DNA from 4 places in the Pseudomonas sp. TE3728 genome. Region 4 is predicted to be linked to each of the others. Evidence: predicted binding sites of a transcription regulator. Region 4 holds the regulator's gene; each other region holds the start of a gene.

The links. The regulator sigma-54, encoded in region 4, starts transcription at its own class of promoters, with help from an activator protein. The targets are predictions, from matches to a motif close to ANTGGCATNNANNTTGCTNT.
Positions count from the first base shown of each region.
Region 1: glnK (P-II family nitrogen regulator) is a predicted target of sigma-54. The motif match lies at 4,051-4,070, and genes of this name have one in related genera.
Region 2: ACZ89R_RS27580 (CmpA/NrtA family ABC transporter substrate-binding protein) is a predicted target of sigma-54. The motif match lies at 3,368-3,387, and genes of this name have one in related genera.
Region 3: flgB (flagellar basal body rod protein FlgB) is a predicted target of sigma-54. The motif match lies at 2,364-2,383, and genes of this name have one in related genera.

Region 1 covers NZ_JBWBQT010000001.1:3,867,537-3,873,219, forward strand. The annotation lists gene xerC (tyrosine recombinase XerC) at 1-205, shown strand, start outside; gene ACZ89R_RS16885 (HAD family hydrolase) at 202-903, shown strand; gene sutA (transcriptional regulator SutA) at 1,066-1,389, opposite strand; gene ACZ89R_RS16895 (secondary thiamine-phosphate synthase enzyme YjbQ) at 1,494-1,919, opposite strand; gene ACZ89R_RS16900 (ammonium transporter) at 2,134-3,471, opposite strand; gene glnK (P-II family nitrogen regulator) at 3,507-3,845, opposite strand; gene ACZ89R_RS16910 (accessory factor UbiK family protein) at 4,264-4,524, shown strand; gene ACZ89R_RS16915 (BRO-N domain-containing protein) at 4,978-5,499, shown strand; gene ACZ89R_RS16920 (HigA family addiction module antitoxin) at 5,511-5,683, opposite strand, start outside.
Region 2 covers NZ_JBWBQT010000001.1:6,220,242-6,225,924, forward strand. The annotation lists gene ACZ89R_RS27570 (nitrate/nitrite transporter) at 1-1,100, opposite strand, end outside; gene ACZ89R_RS27575 (ANTAR domain-containing response regulator) at 1,444-2,019, opposite strand; gene ACZ89R_RS27580 (CmpA/NrtA family ABC transporter substrate-binding protein) at 2,035-3,246, opposite strand; gene ACZ89R_RS27585 (quinone-dependent dihydroorotate dehydrogenase) at 3,477-4,496, shown strand; gene rmf (ribosome modulation factor) at 4,700-4,915, opposite strand; gene rlmKL (bifunctional 23S rRNA (guanine(2069)-N(7))-methyltransferase RlmK/23S rRNA (guanine(2445)-N(2))-methyltransferase RlmL) at 5,447-5,683, shown strand, end outside.
Region 3 covers NZ_JBWBQT010000001.1:5,838,396-5,844,078, forward strand. The annotation lists gene flgA (flagellar basal body P-ring formation chaperone FlgA) at 1-198, opposite strand, end outside; gene ACZ89R_RS25725 (chemotaxis protein CheV) at 280-1,212, shown strand; gene cheR (protein-glutamate O-methyltransferase CheR) at 1,259-2,086, shown strand; gene flgB (flagellar basal body rod protein FlgB) at 2,426-2,833, shown strand; gene flgC (flagellar basal body rod protein FlgC) at 2,837-3,280, shown strand; gene flgD (flagellar hook assembly protein FlgD) at 3,296-3,985, shown strand; gene flgE (flagellar hook protein FlgE) at 4,016-5,332, shown strand; gene ACZ89R_RS25755 (type I secretion system permease/ATPase) at 5,565-5,683, shown strand, end outside.
Region 4 covers NZ_JBWBQT010000001.1:5,190,626-5,196,308, forward strand. The annotation lists gene rapZ (RNase adapter RapZ) at 1-280, opposite strand, end outside; gene ptsN (PTS IIA-like nitrogen regulatory protein PtsN) at 283-747, opposite strand; gene hpf (ribosome hibernation-promoting factor, HPF/YfiA family) at 760-1,068, opposite strand; gene ACZ89R_RS22675 (RNA polymerase factor sigma-54) at 1,148-2,641, opposite strand; gene lptB (LPS export ABC transporter ATP-binding protein) at 2,827-3,552, opposite strand; gene lptA (lipopolysaccharide transport periplasmic protein LptA) at 3,552-4,100, opposite strand; gene lptC (LPS export ABC transporter periplasmic protein LptC) at 4,087-4,659, opposite strand; gene ACZ89R_RS22695 (KdsC family phosphatase) at 4,667-5,191, opposite strand; gene ACZ89R_RS22700 (KpsF/GutQ family sugar-phosphate isomerase) at 5,191-5,683, opposite strand, start outside.

The DNA.
Region 1 (5,683 bases), 1.3 Mb from region 4:
GAACCTGCACCCGCACATGTTGCGACATTCCTTCGCCAGCCACTTGCTGGAGTCCTCTCAGGACTTGCGGGCGGTGCAGGAACTGCTCGGCCACTCGGACATCAAGACCACCCAGATCTATACCCACCTGGACTTCCAGCACCTGGCGACGGTCTACGACAGCGCCCATCCACGGGCCAAACGCATTAAAGGCGATGATTCATGACCATCCAATTGATCACCTTCGATCTCGACGACACCCTGTGGGACACCGCCCCGGTGATCGCCAGCGCCGAAGTCGTATTGCGTGAATGGCTGACCGAGCAAGCACCGAGCCTTGGCGCAGTGCCGGTGGAACACCTGTGGTCGATTCGCGAACGGGTGCTGAGCCACGAACCGAGCCTCAAACACCGCATCAGTGCCTTGCGTCGGCGGGTGCTGTTCCATGCACTGGAAGAAGCCGGTTATGGACATGCTGAAGCATCCGACCTGGCCGATCAGGGTTTTGAAGTGTTTCTGCATGCACGGCATCAGCTGGAGATCTTCCCGGAGGTGCAACCGACCCTGGAAATTCTGGCCAATCACTATGCGCTTGGCGTGGTGACCAACGGCAATGCCGATGTGCGTCGATTGGGGCTGGCGGACTACTTCAAGTTTGCCCTGTGCGCCGAAGACATCGGCATCGCCAAGCCCGATGCGCGACTGTTTCATGAAGCGCTACAGCGTGGCGGCGCGACTGCCGAAACAGCGGTGCATATTGGCGACCATCCCGGCGATGACATTGCCGGCGCCCAGCAGGCGGGGTTGCGTGCGATCTGGTTTAACCCGGCGGGCAAGGTGTGGGAAGCCGAGAAGGCGCCAGATGCAGAGATTCGTAGCCTGAACGAGTTGCCGGGGTTGTTGGCGCGGTGGAATACAGTTTAGTTTTGAGGTGATCTCGAAAAGATCGCAGCCTTCGGCAGCTCCTACAGGTGTACACCATCAATAATGTAGGAGCTGCCGAAGGCTGCGATCTTTTGATTTTGTTTCACCCATGAAAAAGCCCGCAGCGACGGCGGGCTTTTTCAGCAAGCAAGAAGCAGGCGCTTAGATAGGCCGGCTGCCGTACTTGTTATCAGGCTTCTTGGGAGGATCGGCGACCACATTGGCCTCCACTTCCTGCACCTTGCCGCCCCGTGCCAGAAACTCTTCCATGGCCTTGGCCAGGGCATCGCGTTCCTTGTTCTTGGCTTCGACGCTCGGCAGCTCATCGACCGATACCGCAGCCTTGACCTTGCCTTTGGCAGTCGGAACGGGCACATCACCGCTGTCGTCTTCAGCGACGTCTTCTGCCGCCGCTTCAAGGCCTTCTTCGGTTTCGTCTTCGTCGCCTACTTCGAGGTCGTCGTTTTCCAGATCATCGTCGCTCATGTTCTACCTCATGACTTGCGAAAAGCAGATTAGTTATAGCCCAGCTTTGCTGTCTGTCGACGGCTGCCGGAAAAAAATCAACCACCACTGGTAACCAGCGGTTTTCATGCCCCTTCACCGTGCACGGTGGCGAGGACTTTACGGGCACCGCCGTGATCACGGTGCTCGCCCAGATAAACACCTTGCCAGATCCCCAACGCCAGTCGGCCTGCCGAGATCGGCAAACTGAGCTGACAGCCAAGTACGCTGGCCTTGAAGTGCGCCGGGAGGTCGTCCAGGCCTTCGTCGTTATGCTCATAGCCGTCTGTTCCTTGTGGGATCAGACGATTGAAAAATCGTTCGAAGTCGCGACGTACCGCCGGATCGGCGTTCTCGTTGATGGTCAACGACGCCGAGGTATGCTGTAGCCACAAATGCAACAGACCGACCCGACACGCCTTGAGTTCAGGCAAGCCGGCGAGTAATTCGTCCGTTACCAGATGAAAGCCCCGGGACCGTGCTCGCAAGGTGATCAGAGTCTGTTGCCACATACTGTTCTCCGCACGTTCGGGGCGCATTCTAGCGCGCTCTGGAAAAAAACAAAGGCCCTAATATTCCTTCAATCGTGTAAGCCATTGGCCGCAGAAAAACGCCCGTCGTAAACGGGACTGAACGTGTATGAAAAAACCTTTCAGCCCTTCCTTCACTGACAAATTCCAGACAAAAAAATGCCCGGCAAGCCGGGCAAATTTTTCATGCGCGTGCTTACAAGTTGTAGCCGCGTTCGTTGTGAAGCGCCAGATCGATGCCGACAGCTTCTTCTTCCTCCGTGATACGCAGACCCATGACAGCGTCCAGGACCTTGAGGATGATGAACGTGACGATCGCGGTGTAGATCACCGTGAAGCCAACGCCTTTGCATTGAATCCAGACTTGAGCAGCGATGTCGGTAACGGTGCCGAAACCGCCCAGCGATGGTGCCGCGAACACACCGGTCAGGATTGCGCCGAGAATACCGCCGATACCATGCACGCCGAAGGCATCCAGGGAATCGTCATAACCGAGTTTGCGTTTCAGGGTGGTGGCGCAGAAGAAGCACACCACACCCGCCGCCAGACCGATCACCAGAGCGCCCATCGGGCCCACGGTGCCTGCCGCCGGAGTGATTGCAACCAGACCGGCCACAACACCCGAAGCGATACCCAGTGCGCTTGGTTTGCCGTGGGTGATCCACTCGGCAAACATCCAGCCCAGCGCCGCAGCAGCGGTGGCGATCTGGGTGACCAGCATCGCCATACCGGCAGTGCCGTTGGCGGCGGCAGCGGAACCGGCGTTGAAGCCGAACCAGCCGAACCACAGCATCGCGGCGCCCATCAGGGTGTAGCCGAGGTTGTGCGGGGCCATCGGGGTGGTCGGGAAACCTTTACGCTTGCCCAACACCAGGCAGGCAATCAGACCGGCCACACCGGCGTTGATGTGCACCACGGTGCCGCCGGCGAAGTCGAGAACGCCCCAGTCCCACATCAGGCCGCCGTTACCGGACCAGACCATGTGCGCGATCGGTGCATAAACCAGGGTGAACCAGATGCCCATGAAGATCAGCATGGCGGAGAACTTCATCCGCTCGGCGAAAGCACCGACGATCAACGCTGGAGTGATGATGGCGAAAGTCATCTGGAAGGTAATGAAGACCGCCTCGGGGAACAGCGCCGCGGGGCCGGTCAGGCTCGAAGGCGTGACACCGGCGAGGAACGCCTTGCCCATGCCGCCGAAGAACGAGTTGAAGTTGACGACGCCCTGCTCCATGCCGGTGGTGTCGAACGCAATGCTGTAGCCATAAATGACCCACAGAATGCTGATCAGACCGGTAATGGCGAAGCACTGCATCATCACGGAAAGAATGTTTTTCGAGCGAACCATGCCGCCGTAGAACAGCGCGAGACCGGGAATGGTCATGAACAGCACAAGGGCTGTCGAGGTCATCATCCAGGCGGTATCGCCGGAGTTGAGGACTGGGGCCGCCACTTCGTCTGCCGCCATGACCAGGCCGGGCATTACGAGGGACAACAGGGCTCCTAGCCCTGCGATTTTACGCAGAGTCATATTGTTTTCTCCTGGGGCGTTGGGTTTGTGGCGGCTTAGATTGCGTCGGTATCGGTTTCGCCGGTACGGATGCGAATCGCCTGTTCCAGATTGACCACGAAGATCTTGCCGTCACCGATCTTGCCGGTGTTGGCAGCCTTGGTTATCGCCTCGATAACCCGGTCCAGATCCTTGTCGTCAATGGCGACATCGATCTTCACCTTGGGCAGAAAATCGACCACGTACTCCGCGCCGCGATACAGCTCGGTGTGACCCTTCTGCCGACCGAAGCCTTTGACCTCAGTAACGGTAATGCCCTGCACGCCGATCTCGGACAGCGACTCGCGCACGTCGTCCAGTTTGAACGGCTTGATGATGGCAGTGACTAGCTTCATGAAAACTCTCTCCCGAATTGGTGGACTTGCCCCAGGAAAACAAACCCGACTCAAGTCTAAGCGCAGTGCCTGGCTTTGTAACGCATCGTTCGGCCTTACCTGCCCGTCCGACGCCAGCTAACCACTCCGCACGAAACTTCCCCCGTTCCGCTTGGCGCACTGCATTCGTCACAGCGACTGCATCAGTGCATGGGTCACCAGCGACTAAGCAGAAAGCTTGCCATCTATCCAAAACCCATTGATTTCAATGTCTTGGCCGCGGCCCAAGAGCCTTCCGCCCGATTAAGGCAACCGTTACGCACAACAACAGTGCGCGACTGCCCACTCGACTGCGCGAAAAGCGTGCATCGCAGCTGCCGAGATTGACTATAGACACTGCGTGGTACACTGCCCGCCATTGTTGATAGGAACATTCCCCATGCTCGCGCCCAAAGACTTCCTCGACGCCCTGAGCGGCACCGCCTCCCGCCTCTTCAGCGGCGACACCCCACTGCCAAAAAGCGAAATCGAAAGCCAGTTCAAGGCGCTGCTGCAGAGCGGCTTCAGCAAGCTGGACCTGGTGAGCCGGGAAGAATTCGATAGCCAGATGGTCGTACTGGCACGCACCCGGGCACGGTTGGAGAGCCTGGAGGCGAAAGTGGCGGAGCTGGAAGCGAAGCTCAATCCACCTGCCGAGTAACGCACCAACCCCTCTGTGAAATGCGATCCCCTGTGGGAGCGGGCTTGCCCGCGAATGGGGTCGCCTCGGTCTACCAGCCATCCACACTGGACAGACCACCCCTGTAGGAGCTGCCGAAGGCTGCGATCTTTTGATCTTTAAGCCCTCAATAACCCCGGCAACGTCCTACAAGAAAACCACCGCCGTCCGATTGCGCCGCAAAGCCCCGGTTTCTAAGCTCACCCAATGCTGAATGTTCAGCACTGGGTTTGGCGACCTGGATACCCCGATGCAGCACGACACATTCGGACAGGGAAATTTCCCGTCTTGATTTATGGCGGCTGTGCATGGGAGACCTTCGGGTCTGCCGGAATTCGGGTGTCGCCGGTTCGCCAACCCACGCACAGCTGCCACCCTTTTCGTTTGGCGACGATCAGAGGCAGTTTTTCTCCACTCGACCCCGAGAACTGCACCATGGACGAAAACTATCTGACTCCACACATCTTCACCCGCCACAAACTCCACCTCCACGCCCTCCTCCTGGAAAACCAACCCTGGTTCAGCGCCCGAGACCTTGGCCGACTGCTACGTCTCTTCCTCGACGAACGAGCGCTACGCAAACTCGATCCCGACCAACACCAAACCGTACAAATGCTCATCCACGGAGCCATCGAAAACACTCTGCTGATCAGCGAATCCGGCGTCTACGCGTTACTGATCTACCACTACTGCCCCGAATACCGAGGCCTGCGCGAATGGCTGACCCACGACGTAGTGCCAGCCCTCAGAGACGCCCAACAACCCACCTCAACCGAACGCCCGATACTGAGCCTGCTGAATTGGCCGCAGATGTCGTTGAATTTGCTGCACTGGAATAACCAGCCGTGGATTCGGTTGCAGGATGTTCCGCAGCTGCTGCCGAATGAGGAACGACCGCGAAGTCCGGTCAATGCGCCGTGGTGGAAGCGTGCTTCGCGGGTGCTGCAGTCTTTTTAATTACCCGAAGCTCACCCACGCTCGATTTCGGCTCTGCGCTGATCGTAGGTCGATTGCAGGTTTAGCCAGAACTCGGGCGTGGTTTTCAGGTAGAGCGAGAGCTTCATTGCGAGCTCAGGACTGATACCATCCTCCTGCATCACAAGGGCTCTCACGTCACCCGCGCCTTCATTCAACAAGCTAG
Region 2 (5,683 bases), 1.0 Mb from region 4:
GCCAGTTGATAGCTGCCGGTGCTTTGCTTGATCGCGCCCATGCCGGCGGCCAGTGCGAAGCCACCGATGCCGCCGGCCATGCCGATCAGCCCGGTCATCACACCGATCTCCCGGCGAAAACGCTGCGGGACCAACTGGAATACGGCACCGTTGCCTGCACCCAAACCGAGCATAGTGCACACGAAAAGCGCCAACGCGGCGTAGGAATTCGGCAGATTGAAACCCACCGTCGCAATGCAGATCGCTGCCACGGTGTACATCGCCAGCAAGGTGCGAATCCCGCCGAAGCGATCCGCCAGCGCGCCGCCCAACGGACGCATCAGGCTGCCACCGAACACGCATGCGGCGGTGTAGTAGCCGGCGGTCACCGGGCTCAGTCCGTATTGGTCGTTGAAGTAGCCAGGCAGGGCGCTGGCCAGACCGATGAAACCGCCAAAGGTCACGCTGTAGAAAAACATGAACCACCAGCTGTCGCGGTCACCCAGGGCCTTGAGGTAGTCGGCCATCGATTTGGCTTTCGGCCGCTCGGGTGCATTCTTGGCCAGCCAGGCGAAGACGATCAGGGTCAGGACCAGCGGGATCAGGGCGAAGCCGAACACGTTGCTCCAGCCAAATGCGGCGGCCAGCACCGGGGCGATCAAGGCTGCGAGTACAGTGCCCGAGTTGCCGGCACCGGCGATGCCCATGGCTTTGCCTTGGTGCTGGGGCGGATACCATTGCGAGGCCAATGGCAGGGCGACGGCGAATGACGCACCTGCCACGCCAAGGAACAGGCCTAGCAGCAACGCTTGTTCGTAACTGTGGATGCCGACTTTCCAGGCGACGAACAGGGCGCAGATGACGATCACCTGGCCGATCAATCCGGCGATTTTTGGCGACAAACGATCAGCCAGCAGGCCCATCAAAAAGCGCAATATGGCCCCGGCCAGAATCGGCGTGGCCACCACCAGCCCACGTTGTTGGGTGGTCAGTTGCAGATCAGCGGCGATCTGCACCGCCAAAGGGCCGAGCAGGTACCAGACCATGAAGCTCAGATCGAAATAGAGGAAGGCTGCGAACAGTGTCGGGGTATGGCCGGATTTCCAGAAGCTTGAATTCATCGCGCACCTCAGCTGTCAGGCGTATCAAGAAGGAGTCATGAGCTTGCAGGTGGGGCGCCGCAACGGCCGCACCACCAGCCCCGGTCTCTGGGGCCAAAACGGAAAAACGCCGCTACCCGATCCGCCAGGGGGCGAATGAGGTGAGCGACGTCTTCGTCGTAGGTGGGGCAACCGCCGTTGGTTACCTTGCAGGGATTACCTAGCGAGATCTGTGCCAACTGTTTGAGACCGAGTTGCGGCCAATCGCGAGCAGGCTCGCTCCCACAGTTGTTTTGTGTACGGCGCAATTCCCCTGTGGGAGCGAGCCTGCTCGCGATGGGGTCCTGACAGGCACCGCAATACCTCAGCCAAGCAACTCACTCATGGCAATAATCTGCTCCGCCACCTGTATTAGCTTCTGCTGTCGGCTCATGGCCTGGCGGCGCATCAGGGTGTAGGCCTCTTCTTCGTTGCAGTCCTTCATCTTCATCAACAGCCCCTTGGCCAGCTCGATGCGCTTGCGCTCGGCCAGTTGCTGGTCGCGGGCGTGCAGTTGCGCCCGCAGGGCCTGGTCGCTTTCAAAGCGCGCCATGGCCACGTCGAGAATCGGCTGCAAGCGTTGTGCGTGAATGCCTTCGACGATGTAGGCACTGACGCCGGACTTGATCGCCCGGCGCATCACGTCGGGGTCGTGCTCGTCGGTGAACATCACAATCGGCCGTGGTTGGTCACGGGTCACCAGCACCACTTGCTCCATCACATCGCGGCTTGGTGACTCGGTATCGATCAAAATCACGTCCGGACGCACCGTTTCGACGCGCGCGGGCAGGTCAATGGTCAGGCCGGACTCGTCGATGACCTCGAACCCGGCTTCGGTCAGAGCCGCCTTCAGGCGCCCGACTTTTTTCGCAGTGTCATTGATCAGCAGGATACGCAACATATTCGTAGGCTCCTGTCAGCGGCTGGCGAGAAGGGGAGCGCTGTCGCTCATGGCGTGCAGCGTGAAGCTGCGGGCATAGCCGGCCGGGTCTGAGCCGTCCCAGATTTTGCCGTCGATCAATTGACTGTTGCGCATTTCCTGGCTCCGGGCGGACACACCGACAGCGGTGGCGGCCTCACGGTATAAGTCTAGTTGCTGGACCTGACGGGCCACGCCGAGGTAATCCGGGTCGTCACGCAACAAGCCCCAGCGACGGAACTGGGTCATGAACCACATACCGTCGGACAAATACGGAAAATTGACCTCGCCACCACCGTGAAAACGCATGGCGTGCGGGTCTTGCCAGCGATTACCCAGGCCGTCGGCGTAGTCACCGAGCAACCGTGGTTCGATGCAGTCGAGCGGTGCATCCAGATACTCAGGCGCACTCAACAGTTGCGCGGTGCTGCGGCGATTTTCGTGGCTGGCTTCGATGAATCGGCTGGCTTCGAGGATCGCCATCACCAATGCCCGTGCGGTGTTGGGGTATTGCTCGACAAAGGTGCGGGTGCAGCCGAGGACTTTTTCCGGGTGATCGGGCCAGATTGTCTGGGTGGTGGCCATGGTAAACCCGAGATTCTGCTGCACCGCACTGGCCGCCCACGGCTCGCCGACGCAGAAACCGTCGATGCGCCCGGCTTGCAGGTGCGCGACCATTTGCGGCGGCGGCACCACCACACTGTCGACATCCTGCAACGGATGAATGCCCTGACTCGCGAGCCAGTAATACAGCCACATGGCATGGGTGCCCGTAGGAAATGTCTGGGCGAAGGTCAGTTTTGGGCGACTTTGGTGCACGTGCCGGTCCAGTGCTTCAGGACTGGTCACATCCAGGGCCTGCAAGCCGTGGGAGAGGTTGATGCTCTGACCGTTCTGGTTCAGGCCCATGAGCACGGCCATGTCGGTGGAGGCTACGCCGCCGATCCCCAGGTGCACGGCGTAGATCAGGCCGTACAGGCTGTGGGCGGCGTCGAGTTCGCCGCTGACCAGTTTGTCCCGCAGGTTGGCCCAGGACGACTGGCGCTTGAGGTTCAGGGTCAGGCCGTAGGGTTGGGCGAAGCCCTGAGTGGCGGCGACCACCACTGAGGCGCAGTCGCTCAGGGCCATGAAGCCGAGGTTGATTTCAGTCTTTTCCGGGGCATCGCTGCCGTTGACCCAGGCCAGTGGGCCGGCTGATGGTTCGTTCATCGATTTCGCACCTTCCAAAAAAAAGCGTCGTCCCAAGGCCTTTGCGTGGGCAAAGCCGGGTGACGACGCCATTGTCCTTCCACCCATCCCGCCGTTGGCATGAGTGCTGATGCCTGTAATTGGTGCAAGGCATATGCCATCGCCGGCTGATTTTGTTGCGCGCCTCGCCTGTGGACCCGATGCGCGGCTATAATCGCCGCCTCTCATCGCCAACCGAGTCAAGCCTGCCCATGTACACCCTGGCCCGTCAGCTGCTGTTCAAACTTTCCCCGGAAACCTCCCACGATCTGTCCCTGGACCTGATCGGCGCGGGCGGGCGTTTGGGCCTTAACGGCTTGCTGTGCAAGGCACCGGCGAAACTGCCGGTGACGGTCATGGGCCTGGAGTTCCCGAACCCGGTGGGTTTGGCGGCCGGTCTGGACAAGAACGGCGCGGCGATCGATGGTTTTGCCCAATTGGGTTTCGGTTTCGTCGAAATCGGCACCATCACGCCGCGTCCGCAACCGGGTAATCCGAAACCACGGATTTTCCGCTTGCCGGACGCCGAGGCGATCATCAACCGCATGGGCTTCAACAACCTCGGCGTCGATCACTTGCTCGCTCGTGTGGCGGCGGCCAAGTACAAGGGCGTGCTGGGCATCAACATCGGCAAAAATTTCGATACGCCGGTTGAACGTGCGGTCGATGACTACCTGATCTGCCTAGACAAGGTTTATGCCCACGCCAGCTACGTGACGGTCAACGTCAGCTCGCCGAACACCCCGGGCCTGCGCAGCCTGCAATTCGGTGATTCGCTCAAGCAATTGCTCGCCGACCTGGCTACCCGCCGGGCGGAACTGGCCCTGCGTCACGGCAAGCATGTTCCGTTGGCGATCAAGATCGCGCCGGACATGACTGATGAAGAAACCGTTCAAGTCGCTCAAGCGTTGATCGAAACCGGGATGGACGCGGTGATTGCCACCAACACCACCCTGAGCCGCGTCGGTGTCGAAGGCATGGAACATGGTGACGAGGCGGGCGGGTTGTCCGGCGCACCGGTTCGCGACAAGAGCACTCACACGGTGAAGGTGCTGGCGGCGGAACTGGCCGGTCGTTTGCCGATCATTGCCGTGGGCGGCATCACTGAAGGCAAGCACGCGGCTGAGAAAATTGCCGCGGGTGCGAGTTTGGTGCAGATTTACTCTGGCTTTATCTATAAAGGCCCGGCGCTGATTCGTGAATCGGTGGATGCCATCGCCGCGCTGCGCTGAAGATTCATATGCGGCGATGAGGATTAACTGTGGCGAGGGAGCAAGCTCCCTCGCCACAAAAGCGACATCACCAACGCAATATTTACAGGCATAAAAAAGGGCTCCTCGAAGGAGCCCCTGGGCCGAAGCCCGCCGTCCGGATGGGACGTGCGTGGTTAAGTCATTACGTAATCAGATTGTCGTGTCGGAGTGTGTGCCCTGTATTAGCCGACGGCGTGAAGTTCGTTGAGTCTGTGGATTCCCGCAGTGCCGGTCATACCGTCCCAGTTGTCGCCGCGTCCTTCTCGCCAGCCATTGATCCAGGCTTGGCGTACCGACGGTAGAGTAAAAGGGCAAAGCTCACGGGATTTACCACCAACGCCATATTGATATCCGCGCAAAAATGCTCTTTCCAACGGATCACGCTTAAGTCTTCTCATAGGGTGTTTCCCTCACTTGTTGACTGTATTTATCGCGTCGACCTCAATCGAGGTCAGGCAGAAAATTCCTGCCGTTGGCGGCTCGCTGCCGGCGTCGCGAGCCAAGGTGTTGACGCCGTTGCGACGTCAACCTGAGTTGAGTTCTAACCAATGCGTCACATCGAGGGAATGATCGTTTTGTCATAAGAACGTAACCATAAAGATGCTATGGCCATAAGTAACACGATATTTGTCCCGTGTTTATTGGCCAAACCCCGGTATGATCGGCCCTGCGCGGGATGAGAGGGTTGAGGCCTTTAACGAGAATGACACCCGTTCACTTGGGGACTATTCGACGAAGGGTCGACTTATGACATTTTGTTGCATCAACTTTTTTATCTGCCCTGGCATCTAAGCTCTTTTAACCCGAGCAGTCAGGGTGGGGACGGCACACCTTCGTGCCACGCGGGCGCTCTGTTAGAAAAGCGCCTGATTGAAAACCGGATCGGCAATGCGTTGCCGGTTCACTTAGCTAAAGGCTCTGGAATTACCATGTCCGATCGTTTCGAACTCTTCCTCACTTGCCCCAAAGGCCTTGAAGGCCTGCTCATCGAGGAAACCGTCGGGCTTGGCCTTGAGGAAGCACGTGAGCACACCTCGGCTGTGCGCGGCATGGCCACCATGGAAACCGCCTATCGCCTGTGCCTGTGGTCGCGTCTGGCGAACCGTGTGCTGCTGGTGCTCAAGCGCTTCCCAATGAAGGACGCCGAAGACCTCTACCACGGTGTG
Region 3 (5,683 bases), 650 kb from region 4:
CGTTTGACTGGTGGCCAGATAGTCTTCTACGGTGAATTCAAGAAAGCCCTGAGTGACGCCGATAAGCATGTCAGGCAAGGTAACCGCGTCAGCAAGGGCAGGGCTGCCAGCGTTGAACAGGCAAACGGCCGACATCGCACAGAGTAATCTGCGGCAGGCTGATGTCAGGTGTCGAAAAAATGTCGGTTCTGTGTTCATAAGAGTTAAAAAGCAAGCGCCGTGCCGTTTAGTGAAGAATGTGCGTCGCAACACACTTAGCGTTGGTGTAGGAGTCTGGGCATGGCTGGTGTAATGGATTCGGTGAACCAGCGCACGCAACTGGTAGGGCAGAATCGCCTTGAGCTGTTGTTGTTCCGTCTCGACGGTCAGCAGCTGTATGGGATCAACGTGTTCAAGGTTCGTGAGGTGCTGCAATGCCCCAAACTGACCCTGATGCCCAAGTCCAGTCCTGTCGTGTGCGGTGTGGCGAATATTCGGGGGGCGACCATTCCGATCCTGGATCTGGCGATGGCGACCGGTTCCGGAGCGCTGAAAGATCAAAGCAATCCCTTCGTGATCATCACGGAGTACAACACCAAGACTCAGGGTTTCCTGGTTCGGTCGGTAGAGCGCATCGTCAACATGAACTGGGAGGAGATTCATCCGCCACCCAAGGGCACCGGGCGCGATCACTACCTGACGGCGGTGACTCGGGTCGACAATCAGTTGGTCGAAATCATCGACGTCGAGAAGGTGCTGGCGGAAGTGTCACCGACACCGGAAGCGATTTCGGTGGGCGTGGTGGATGTCGAGACTCAGCACAAGGCGTTGTCCTTGCGCGTACTGACGGTTGATGACTCATCGGTGGCGCGCAAGCAGGTGACCCGTTGCCTGCAAACCGTCGGCGTCGAAGTGGTGGCGTTGAACGACGGCCGGCAAGCGCTGGATTACCTGCGCAAGCTGGTCGACGAGGGCAAGAAGCCGGAAGAAGAGTTCCTGATGATGATCTCCGACATCGAGATGCCGGAGATGGACGGGTACACCCTGACGGCCGAGATCCGCAACGACCCACGCATGCAAAAGCTGCATATCATCCTGCATACTTCGTTGTCGGGTGTGTTCAATCAGGCGATGGTCAAGAAGGTCGGGGCCGATGACTTCCTGGCCAAATTCCGTCCTGATGACCTGGCATCCCGGGTAGTCGACCGGATCAAAGCAGCAGATAACAGCTAGGGGCCTTCTGCCCTTGGCGGTCAACACGATTTAAGAGGCGGCATCTTTGTCTACGGGTAATTTGGATTTCGAACAGTTCCGGGTCTTCCTGGAAAAAGCCTGTGGCATTTTGCTCGGTGAAAACAAGCAATACCTGGTCTCGAGCCGTCTCAACAAACTGATGGAGCAGCAGGGCATCAAATCATTGGGTGAGCTGGTTCAGCGCATCCAGACCCAGCCGCGCAGTGGTTTGCGCGAGATGGTGGTGGATGCCATGACCACCAACGAAACCCTGTGGTTTCGTGACACCTATCCGTTTGAAGTCTTGAAGAACAAGGTCTTGCCTGCAGCGATCAAGGCAAGCCCCGGCCAGCGCCTGCGGATCTGGTCGGCGGCGTGTTCGTCGGGGCAAGAACCGTATTCGCTGTCGATGTCCATCGATGAGTTCGAACGGGTCAACATGGGGCAGTTGAAGATGGGCGTGCAGATCGTTGCCACTGACCTGTCCGGCACCATGCTGACCAACTGCAAGACCGGCGAGTACGACAGCCTGGCCATCGGCCGCGGTCTGTCGCCCGAGCGCCTTCAGCGTTACTTCGACCCGAAAGGGCCGGGACGTTGGGCGATCAAGGCGCCGATCAAGAGTCGGGTGGAATTTCGCTCGTTCAACCTGCTGGACAGCTACGCGAGCCTGGGCAAGTTCGACATCGTGTTCTGCCGCAACGTGCTGATCTACTTCTCCGCCGAGGTGAAGAAAGACATCCTGTTGCGCATCCACAGCACGCTGAAGCCGGGCGGTTATCTGTTCCTTGGTGCGTCCGAGGCGCTGAACGGTTTGCCGGACCATTACCAGATGGTCCAGTGCAGTCCGGGGATCATTTATCAGGCGAAGTGATGCAAAAGCGACAGGCATAAAAACGGGAGTCCCAAAGGGCTCCCTTTTTTATGCCTGTCGCTTTTGCATCACGTAGGAGCTGCCGAAGGCTGCGATCTTTTGATTTTGTTTTTTAAGATCAAGATCAAAAGATCGCAGCCTTCGGCAGCTCCTACAGGTATGCGTTTGCCGGCGTAGAAGCGGCAGAAAAGCGGCAGGCGGCGGAAATCGGTTGCCGCTTTTCTGGCATTGCCGGCTTGCCACCGCGCGCAAAGCCCCGGTTTACGGGCTTTTTTGAATTGGCACGGCGCTTGCTATGTCCCTGTTACGAAAAATCAGGTCACCCGAAGGTTTCCCGACATGAGCATCAGCTTCGATAAAGCGCTCGGTATCCATGAACAAGCCCTGGGCTTCCGCGCTCAGCGTGCCGAAGTCCTGGCCAACAACATCGCCAACGCCGACACCCCGAACTACAAGGCTCGGGATCTGGACTTCTCGAAAGTGCTCGCCGAGCAGAACGAGAAAACCAAAAACGGCAAGTTCGCCTTGAACATGACCAACAGCCGTCACATCGAAGCTGAAGGCATGGGCAATGGCGACGAGTCGCTGATGTATCGCACGCCGATGCAACCGTCGATCGACCAGAACACCGTAGACGCCCAACTGGAACAGTCGAACTACGCCGAAAACGCGGTCAACTTCCAGGCCAGCTTCACCCTGCTCAACAGTAAATTCAAAGGGCTGGTATCAGCCCTGCGCGGAGAGTAAGTCATGTCCCTTGCCAGTGTTTTCAACATTGCCGGTAGCGGCATGAGTGCCCAGACCACTCGTCTGAACACCGTCGCCTCGAACATCGCCAACGCCGAAACCGTCTCGTCGAGCATCGACCAGACCTACCGTGCCCGCCACCCGGTATTCGCCACCATGTTCCAGGGCGGCCAGAGCGGCGGCAGCGATTCGCTGTTCCAGAACCAGGACGCTGCCGGTCAAGGCGTGCAAGTGCTGGGCGTGGTCGAAGACCAGAGCAACCTTGAAGCGCGCTACGAGCCGAACCATCCGGCTGCCGATGGCAAGGGCTACGTCTACTACCCGAACGTCAACGTCGTCGAAGAAATGGCCGACATGATTTCCGCGAGCCGTTCGTTCCAGACCAACGCCGAAATGATGAACACCGCCAAAACCATGATGCAGAAGGTCCTGACCCTCGGTCAGTGATAAGGGGCGATTCATATGAGCGTTATCAGCGATGTTCTGGCCAACTCCTCGGTCCAGACCCCGACCAACAAAGACAGCCTGACCTCGGCCGCTACCGGCGGCCAGGCGCTGGGCAAGGACGCGTTCCTGCAACTGTTGGTGACTCAGCTGAAAAACCAGAACCCGCTCGATCCTCAGGACAACAGCGAGTTCGTGGCACAACTGGCGCAGTTCAGTAGCCTGGAAGGTATCACCACGCTGAACGATACGGTCAGCGGCCTTGCCAGCAGCTACAGCTCCTCGCAAGCCTTGCAGGCTTCTTCGCTGGTGGGGCGCTCCGTCATTGCGCAGACCGACAAAACCATGGTCGACACTTCCAAGAGCCTCAACGGTACCGTCGTGGTGCCCACCTCGGTTTCCGCCGCCACCGTCAAGATCACCAGCTCGGAAGGCAAGACCATCCGTACGCTCGAGTTGGGCAGTCAAAGTGCCGGTAACGCCAGTTTCATCTGGGACGGCAAGGACGATGCAGGCGCGGTGGCACCGGCGGGTACTTACACCTTCGGCGCAACGGCCACCATCGACAGCAAGGCGACATCGCTGATTACTTATCTGCCAGCGACCGTTAACAGCGTGACCATCAGCCAGACCGGCGGTGAGTTGATGCTGAACCTGGCAGGCATGGGCAGCGTTGCCCTGTCCAAAGTACAAACCATTGGTATATAGAGCCGACTAACACGGCACAAGGAGTGGAATATGTCTTTCAATATCGGCCTTAGCGGTCTCTATGCAGCCAACAAACAACTGGACGTGACGGGCAACAACATCGCCAACGTCGCGACCACCGGTTTCAAATCCTCCCGTGCAGAATTCGAAGACGTGTACTCGGCCACTCGCCTGGGTACCGGCAGCAAGACCGTCGGCAACGGCGTGCGCCTGGCCAACGTTTCCCAGCAGTTCGGCCAGGGCGACGTGAACAACACCGGCAACGTGCTGGACATGGGCATCCAGGGCAACGGCTTCTTCATCCTCAGCGACAACGGCTCCCTGAGCTACACTCGTGCCGGTGCGTTCAAGACTGATGCTGAAAACTATGTGGTTGATAACAACGGCAACCGTTTGCAGGGTTATGGCGTTGATGCCAATGGCAAGATCATCAACGGTGTGTTGACGGATTTGAAGATTGATACGTCGAGCCTCAAGCCGAATCCGACTACCAAGGTTGATCAGACGATGAATCTGAATTCGTCTGATGCGGTGCCGACAGTAGCCACGTTCAGTCCGACCGACACCAACAGCTATAACAAAACTATTTCCACCAAGGTCTATGACACTCAGGGCAACGAGCACACCATGGACCAGTACTACGTGAAAACCGCGGGTACCAACACGTGGAAGGTTTACACCTATATGGACGGTCGCAGTCCGACTAACCCGGTTACAGAGCCGCCGGTAGCGATCACAGCGGACCTTACGTTCAATGCTGACGGCAGCATTAAGACACTGGTAGGCGGTACGGGGTGGACCCAGACCGGCAATACTTTGACCATGACCGGCTGGAAGCCTGGCGTGATGACCAACGCCAGTGCCAACCCGCCAACCTGGGCGCTTAATGGTGCTGATGCTGCAGCCTCGGGTATTGCGTTTAACATGTCGTTGACCACCTCCTATGCTTCGCCAACCGCCCGTACCGCCCAATACCAGGACGGCTACGCCACCGGCCAGATCTCCAGCCTGACCATCGATTCCACCGGCGTCATGACCGCGAACTTCAGCAACCAGCAAACCAAGGCCATCGGCCAGGTGGCGGTGGCGAGCTTCGCTAACGAGCAAGGCTTGCAACCGATCGGTGGTACCCGTTGGAAAGAAACCTTCGCTTCGGGCGTGGCGGGCGTCGATGCGCCGACAACCGGCACTCTGGGTTCGGTCGTGTCCAACTCCCTGGAAGAGTCCAACGTCAACCTGACCAACGAATTGGTCGAGCTGATCAAAGCTCAGAGCAACTACCAGGCAAACGCCAAGACCATCTCCACCCAGAGCACCATCATGCAGACCATCATTCAGATGACCTGATGTAATTTGCTAGTTCTAAAAAACCGATGCCGCAAGGCATCGGTTTTTTTGTTCCCGATGGAAAAGTGGCTGAGTGAATTTCTACCGTTCGTCGGGTCTGTCTGGTGCGAAACTTGCACTCCCGGGTGGCGCGGGGTCGATACGCGTCAAGTTTTCTTTCGGCCTGCGTCATATAGCCAGAACACGCGTTCGGCGACATGGAAGCCATGCAAAACCTAGGGATGGAACACCAGTGAAAAGTCATAAAGCCGTCAGTGCGCCTGTCGTGGCGCTGCAACTGAAATCGGTATTGCGTCAGGGGTTGATCGGTGCGGCGGTGTTTTCCGGGGTGATCAATATTCTGGCGCTGAT
Region 4 (5,683 bases):
CGTCAGCGTCCAGATACAGCACATCGCACTGGATATGCCGGCTGCGGACCTCTTCCAGCAATTCGGGAAACCGTGACAGGTGGCTCGGCAGGTTGCGCGCATCGATGGACACGGCCACCAGCGGTTGTGCCAGTTCGGTGTGAATCAGCGCGCGTTCGGCCAGTTCCGGCAGCAAGCCGGCAGGCAGGTTGTCGATGCAGTAGTAGCCGTTGTCCTCGAGCACATCGAGGGCGGTACTTTTACCTGAGCCGGAGCGGCCACTGACGATGATCAGGCGCATGATTAGTGACCGTTCTGCTCGTCCAGGACAACCTGATACAAGGCTTCGTTGCTCGGGGCGCTACGCAATTTTTCACGCACTTCCTTGCGATCCAGCATGCTGGCAATCTGGCGTAGCAGTTCCAGGTGTGCGTCGGTGGCGGCTTCCGGGACCAGCAGCACAAACAGCAGGTCAACGGGGGCACCGTCGATGGCATCGAAATCGATAGGGGCTTCCAGGTGCAGCAGCGCACTGATTGGCGAGGTGCAGCCTTTGAGCCGGCAGTGGGGGATGGCGATGCCGTTGCCGAAACCGGTAGAACCGAGTTTCTCACGGGCAATCAGGGCCTCGAAGACGTCCTGCATTTCCAGATCCGGTACTTCGCGGTGGATAAGGTTGGCAATTTGCTCGAGGGCTTTCTTTTTACTGCCACCCGGCGCGTTCACTTGGGAACGGCCGGGGGTCAGGATGGTTTCTAGTCGGATCATGGATTGGGGGTGTTAACGACCGGTCGCGCCCTGAAGGAGGCTCTGGGTCTTTTCCTTATGCTTTTTAAGTTGGCGATCCAGCTTGTCGGTCAGCAGGTCGATGGCGGCATACATGTCCGTATGCTCGGCATTGGCGACCACTTCTCCGCCGGGAATATGCAGCGTGGCTTCGATCTTCTGCAGCAGTTTTTCGACGTTCATCGTGACTTGCACATTGGTGATCTTGTCGAAATGCCTCTCTAACCGGTCGAGTTTTTCGCCGATGTAGGTGCGCAGGGGTTCGGTCACTTCCAGTTGGTGTCCACTGATGTTGACTTGCATACAGCTTCTCCTTCGTTGCCAGTGCATAAAGCGGCAGGCAGAAATGCCTGCCACTGGAACGCTGTGGCGAGCCCGGCGGCTACATCAACCGCTTGCGTTCGCTGGAAGGCGCAATCCCCAGGGATTCGCGGTACTTGGCGACGGTGCGACGGGCTACCTGAATGCCTTGTGCCTCCAGTAAACCAGCGATCTTGCTGTCACTCAACGGCTTTTTCTGATTTTCCGCAGCAACCAGTTTTTTGATGATCGCGCGGATCGCCGTGGACGAGCATTCACCGCCTTCAGAGGTACTGACGTGGCTGGAAAAAAAGTATTTCAGTTCATAGATGCCCCGTGGGGTATGCATGAATTTTTGCGTGGTCACCCGTGAAATTGTCGATTCATGCATGCCGACTGCTTCGGCAATGTCATGCAGCACCAACGGCTTCATGGCTTCGTCACCGTATTCGAGAAAGCCGCGTTGATGCTCGACGATCTGGGTGGCGACTTTCATCAGGGTTTCATTGCGGCTTTGCAGGCTCTTGATGAACCAGCGAGCCTCCTGCAGCTGATTACGCATGAAGGTGTTGTCAGCGCTGGTATCGGCACGGCGCACGAAACCGGCATATTGGGCGTTGACCCGTAGGCGTGGCACCGATTCCTGGTTCAGCTCCACCAGCCAGCGCTCGTTGTCCTTGCGCACGATCACGTCGGGAACGACGTATTCGGCTTCGGTGGACTCGATTTGTGAACCCGGGCGTGGGTTGAGGCTCTGGACCAATTCGATGACCTGGCGCAGCTCATCTTCCTTGAGCTTCATGCGGCGCATCAGCTGGCTGTAGTCGCGGCTGCCGAGCAGGTCGATGTAATCGGTGACCAGACGCTTGGCTTCGGCCAGCCAAGGGGTCTTGGCGGACAACTGGCGCAGTTGCAGTAGCAGGCATTCACCGAGGTTGCGGGCGCCGATGCCAGCGGGTTCGAATTGCTGGATGCGGTGCAGGACGGCTTCGATTTCGTCCAGTTCGATGTCCAGTTCCGGGTCGAACGCTTCGAGGATTTCCTCGAGGGTTTCGTCCAGGTAGCCCTGATTGTTGATGCAGTCGATCAGGGTCACGGCGATCAGGCGATCGGTGTCGGACATAGGTGCCAGGTTCAGTTGCCAGAGCAAATGGCTTTGCAGGCTTTCACCGGCCGATGTGCGGGTGGTGAAGTCCCACTCGTCGTCATCGTTGCTCGGCAGGCTGCTGGCGCTGGTCTGGTAGACATCCTCCCAGGCTGTGTCGACGGGCAATTCGTTGGGGATGCGCTCGTTCCAGTCGCCTTCCTCAAGGTTGTCCACCGTCGGGGCGGTTTCCTGGTAGGAGGGTTCCTGAATGTCGGCGTTGGGTTTCTGTTCGGCGCTATCGGCCAAGGGGTCGGCGTTATCGAAGTCGTCGCCTTCTTCCTGGCGTTCGAGCATCGGATTGGACTCCAGAGCCTCCTGGATTTCCTGTTGCAGGTCCAGGGTCGACAATTGGAGCAGGCGGATGGCCTGTTGCAGCTGCGGTGTCATCGTCAGCTGCTGGCCCATTCTCAAGACTAGCGATGGTTTCATGGCAGGGGCTTAACACCTTATTCGCCGGCGCACATGCGCCATCCACTACAGGGCGCCGAAGCGCCAAACATAAGCAAATTATATGCCCGAAACTGAAGTGTTTGCCTAGAGCGCTGTAACAATAAAAAGTTATTGATTTTTTATTGAAGCGAGCGCTCCCTCGGCGACCTGGGCACCTCAGGTGCTTACAGGCGGAACTCGTGGCCCAGATACACTTCCTTGACCAGTTCATTGGCGAGGATGGTGGCGGAGTCACCTTCAGCAATCAGTTGGCCGTCGTTGACGATGTAGGCGGTTTCGCAGATATCCAGGGTCTCACGAACGTTGTGGTCCGTGATCAGCACGCCAATGCCTTTAGCCTTGAGGTGATGGATGATCTGCTTGATGTCGCCCACCGAAATCGGGTCCACGCCGGCGAAGGGTTCGTCGAGGAGGATGAATTTCGGGTTGGTAGCCAGTGCCCGGGCGATTTCCACACGGCGGCGTTCACCACCGGACAGGCTCATGCCGAGATTGTCGCGGATGTGATGGATGTGAAATTCCTGCAGCAGGCTTTCCAGCTCTTGGCGACGACCGGCCTTATCGAGCTCCTTGCGGGTCTCGAGGATGGCCATGATGTTGTCGGCCACCGACAGTTTGCGGAAGATCGACGCTTCTTGCGGAAGATAGCCGATGCCGGCCTTCGCACGACCGTGCATCGGCTGGTGGCTGACGTCCAGGTCGTCGATCAGTACGCGGCCTTGATCGGCCTGTACCAGGCCGACAATCATATAGAAACAGGTGGTTTTACCGGCGCCGTTAGGGCCAAGCAGGCCGACGATCTGACCGCTGTCGATGGACAGGCTGACGTCGCGCACGACCTGACGGCTCTTGTAGCTCTTGGCCAGATGCTGAGCTTTCAGAGTTGCCATTACTGGGCCTTTTGCTCGTCGGTTTTCTTCTTCGGCTGGATCACCATGTCGATGCGAGGGCGTGCCTCGGTGACCTTGTTACCCGTGGCGCGACCGGCGCTCGCAAGCTTTTTGACCGTGTCGTAGACGATTTTCTCGCCTTGGGTGACGTTGTTGTCCTTATCGATGACTTTGGCGCGATCGATCAGCACGACGCGGTTTTGCGAGGCGTGGTACTGGATAGTTACGCCGTAGCCCTGGACCGGCTTGGTATCGCCCGCCGTTTGCAGTTGCTCGAAGTAGGCAAGGTTGCCCACCGAAGTCACCACGTCGATGTCGCCGGTCGGGGTGCGGGTGATGGTCACGGTATTGCCGGTGACCTTCATCGAGCCCTGGGTGATGATCACATCGCCCTTATAGGTGGCAACGCCGTTCTTGTCGTCCAGTTGGGCATCGTCGGCCTGAATGCGGATAGGCTGCTCTTGATCGTTCGGCAGAGCCCAGGCGCTCACGCTTCCCAGTGCTGCGCCCAGACTGAGCAAAATAGGGAGAGTTTTAACGAGCCTCATACTGTCCTCTTACGTTCGATAGCAGGTGTATCCTGCTTTCTTTCAAGTACGCTTTCATTCCGTTGCCTGTCGATACACCGCCAGCGCCGTCGATTCTAACGGGTTGATCGGTCTGCGCATATTGCTGCTGCGGGAACACGGTCATACGGGTGGTGGTAATCAGGGTTTTACGGTTTTTTTCGTCGAAACGCGTGATACGTACCGAGTCAATCAGCTCGACCTGAGTGCCGTCCGGGTTGACTTCGCCGCGCTCGCTCTGGACGTGCCAGGGGAATTCGGTGCCACGGAACATGTTCAGGTCCGGATTGGTCAGCAACGTCACCTCGCTCGCTTTCACGTGTTCGACCTTGTCCGACGTCATCTCATATTGCAGTTTGCCGTCGGGCAGGTACTGCACGCTGTGGGCGTTGATGGCGTAATAGTCGATCGCGGTTTCATCGACCTTCACCACCGGTTTGTCGAGGAAACGTTCCGGGCTGATGTTCCAGTAACCAACCGCTGCAAAAATCGCGGCGATGCAACCGAACACCAGGATGTTACGAATTCTTTTGCTCAGCATGATGGGCTCACAGGTACGCGGCGTTGGCCGCATCGAGGCGGCCCTGGGCGCGCAGGATCAATTCGCAGAATTCGCGAGCGGCCCCCTCGCCACCGCGGGCCTGGGTGATGCCGTGGGCGTGTTCGCGCACGAAACTGGCAGCGCTGGCCACCGCCATGCCAAGGCCTACGCGGCGAATCACCGGCAGGTCCGGCAGGTCGTCGCCCAGGTAGGCCACTTGTTCATAGCTCAGGTTGAGCTGGCCAAGAAGTTCGTCGAGCACCACCAGTTTGTCTTCGCGACCCTGATAAAGGTGCGGAATCCCGAGGTTCTTCGCGCGCCGTTCAACCACCGGGGTCTTGCGGCCACTGATGATAGCGGTCTGCACGCCCGCGGCCATCAACATCTTGATGCCCTGGCCGTCGAGGGTGTTGAACGTCTTGAATTCGCTACCGTCTTCGAGGAAGTACAGGCGCCCGTCGGTCAGCACGCCATCGACGTCGAACACCGCCAGTTTGATCTGTTTGCCGCGTTGCAGCAGGTCCGTGCTCATTACATTACTCCCGCACGCAGCAAATCGTGCATGTTCAAGGCGCCGACCGGACGGTCTTCGCTGTCGACCACTACCAGTGCGTTGATCTTGTGGTCTTCCATGATTTTCAGGGCCTCGGCGGCAAGCATCTCGGCGCGGGCGGTCTTGCCGTGGGCGGTCATCACTTCATCAATGGTCGTGCTGTGGATATCGATGGTGCGGTCCAGCGTGCGACGCAGGTCGCCGTCGGTGAAGATCCCGGCGAGTTTTCCATCCGTGCTCAGTACAACGGTCATGCCCAATCCCTTACGGGTCATTTCCATCAAGGCATCCTTGAGCAGCGTACCGCACATCACTTGCGGCAATTCGGTGCCGGCATGCATGACGTTTTCCACTTTCAGCAACAAGCGGCGGCCAAGGGCGCCGCCCGGGTGGGAAAAGGCGAAATCTTCGGCGGTAAAGCCGCGAGCTTCAAGCAAGGCAACGGCGAGAGCATCACCCATGACCAGTGCC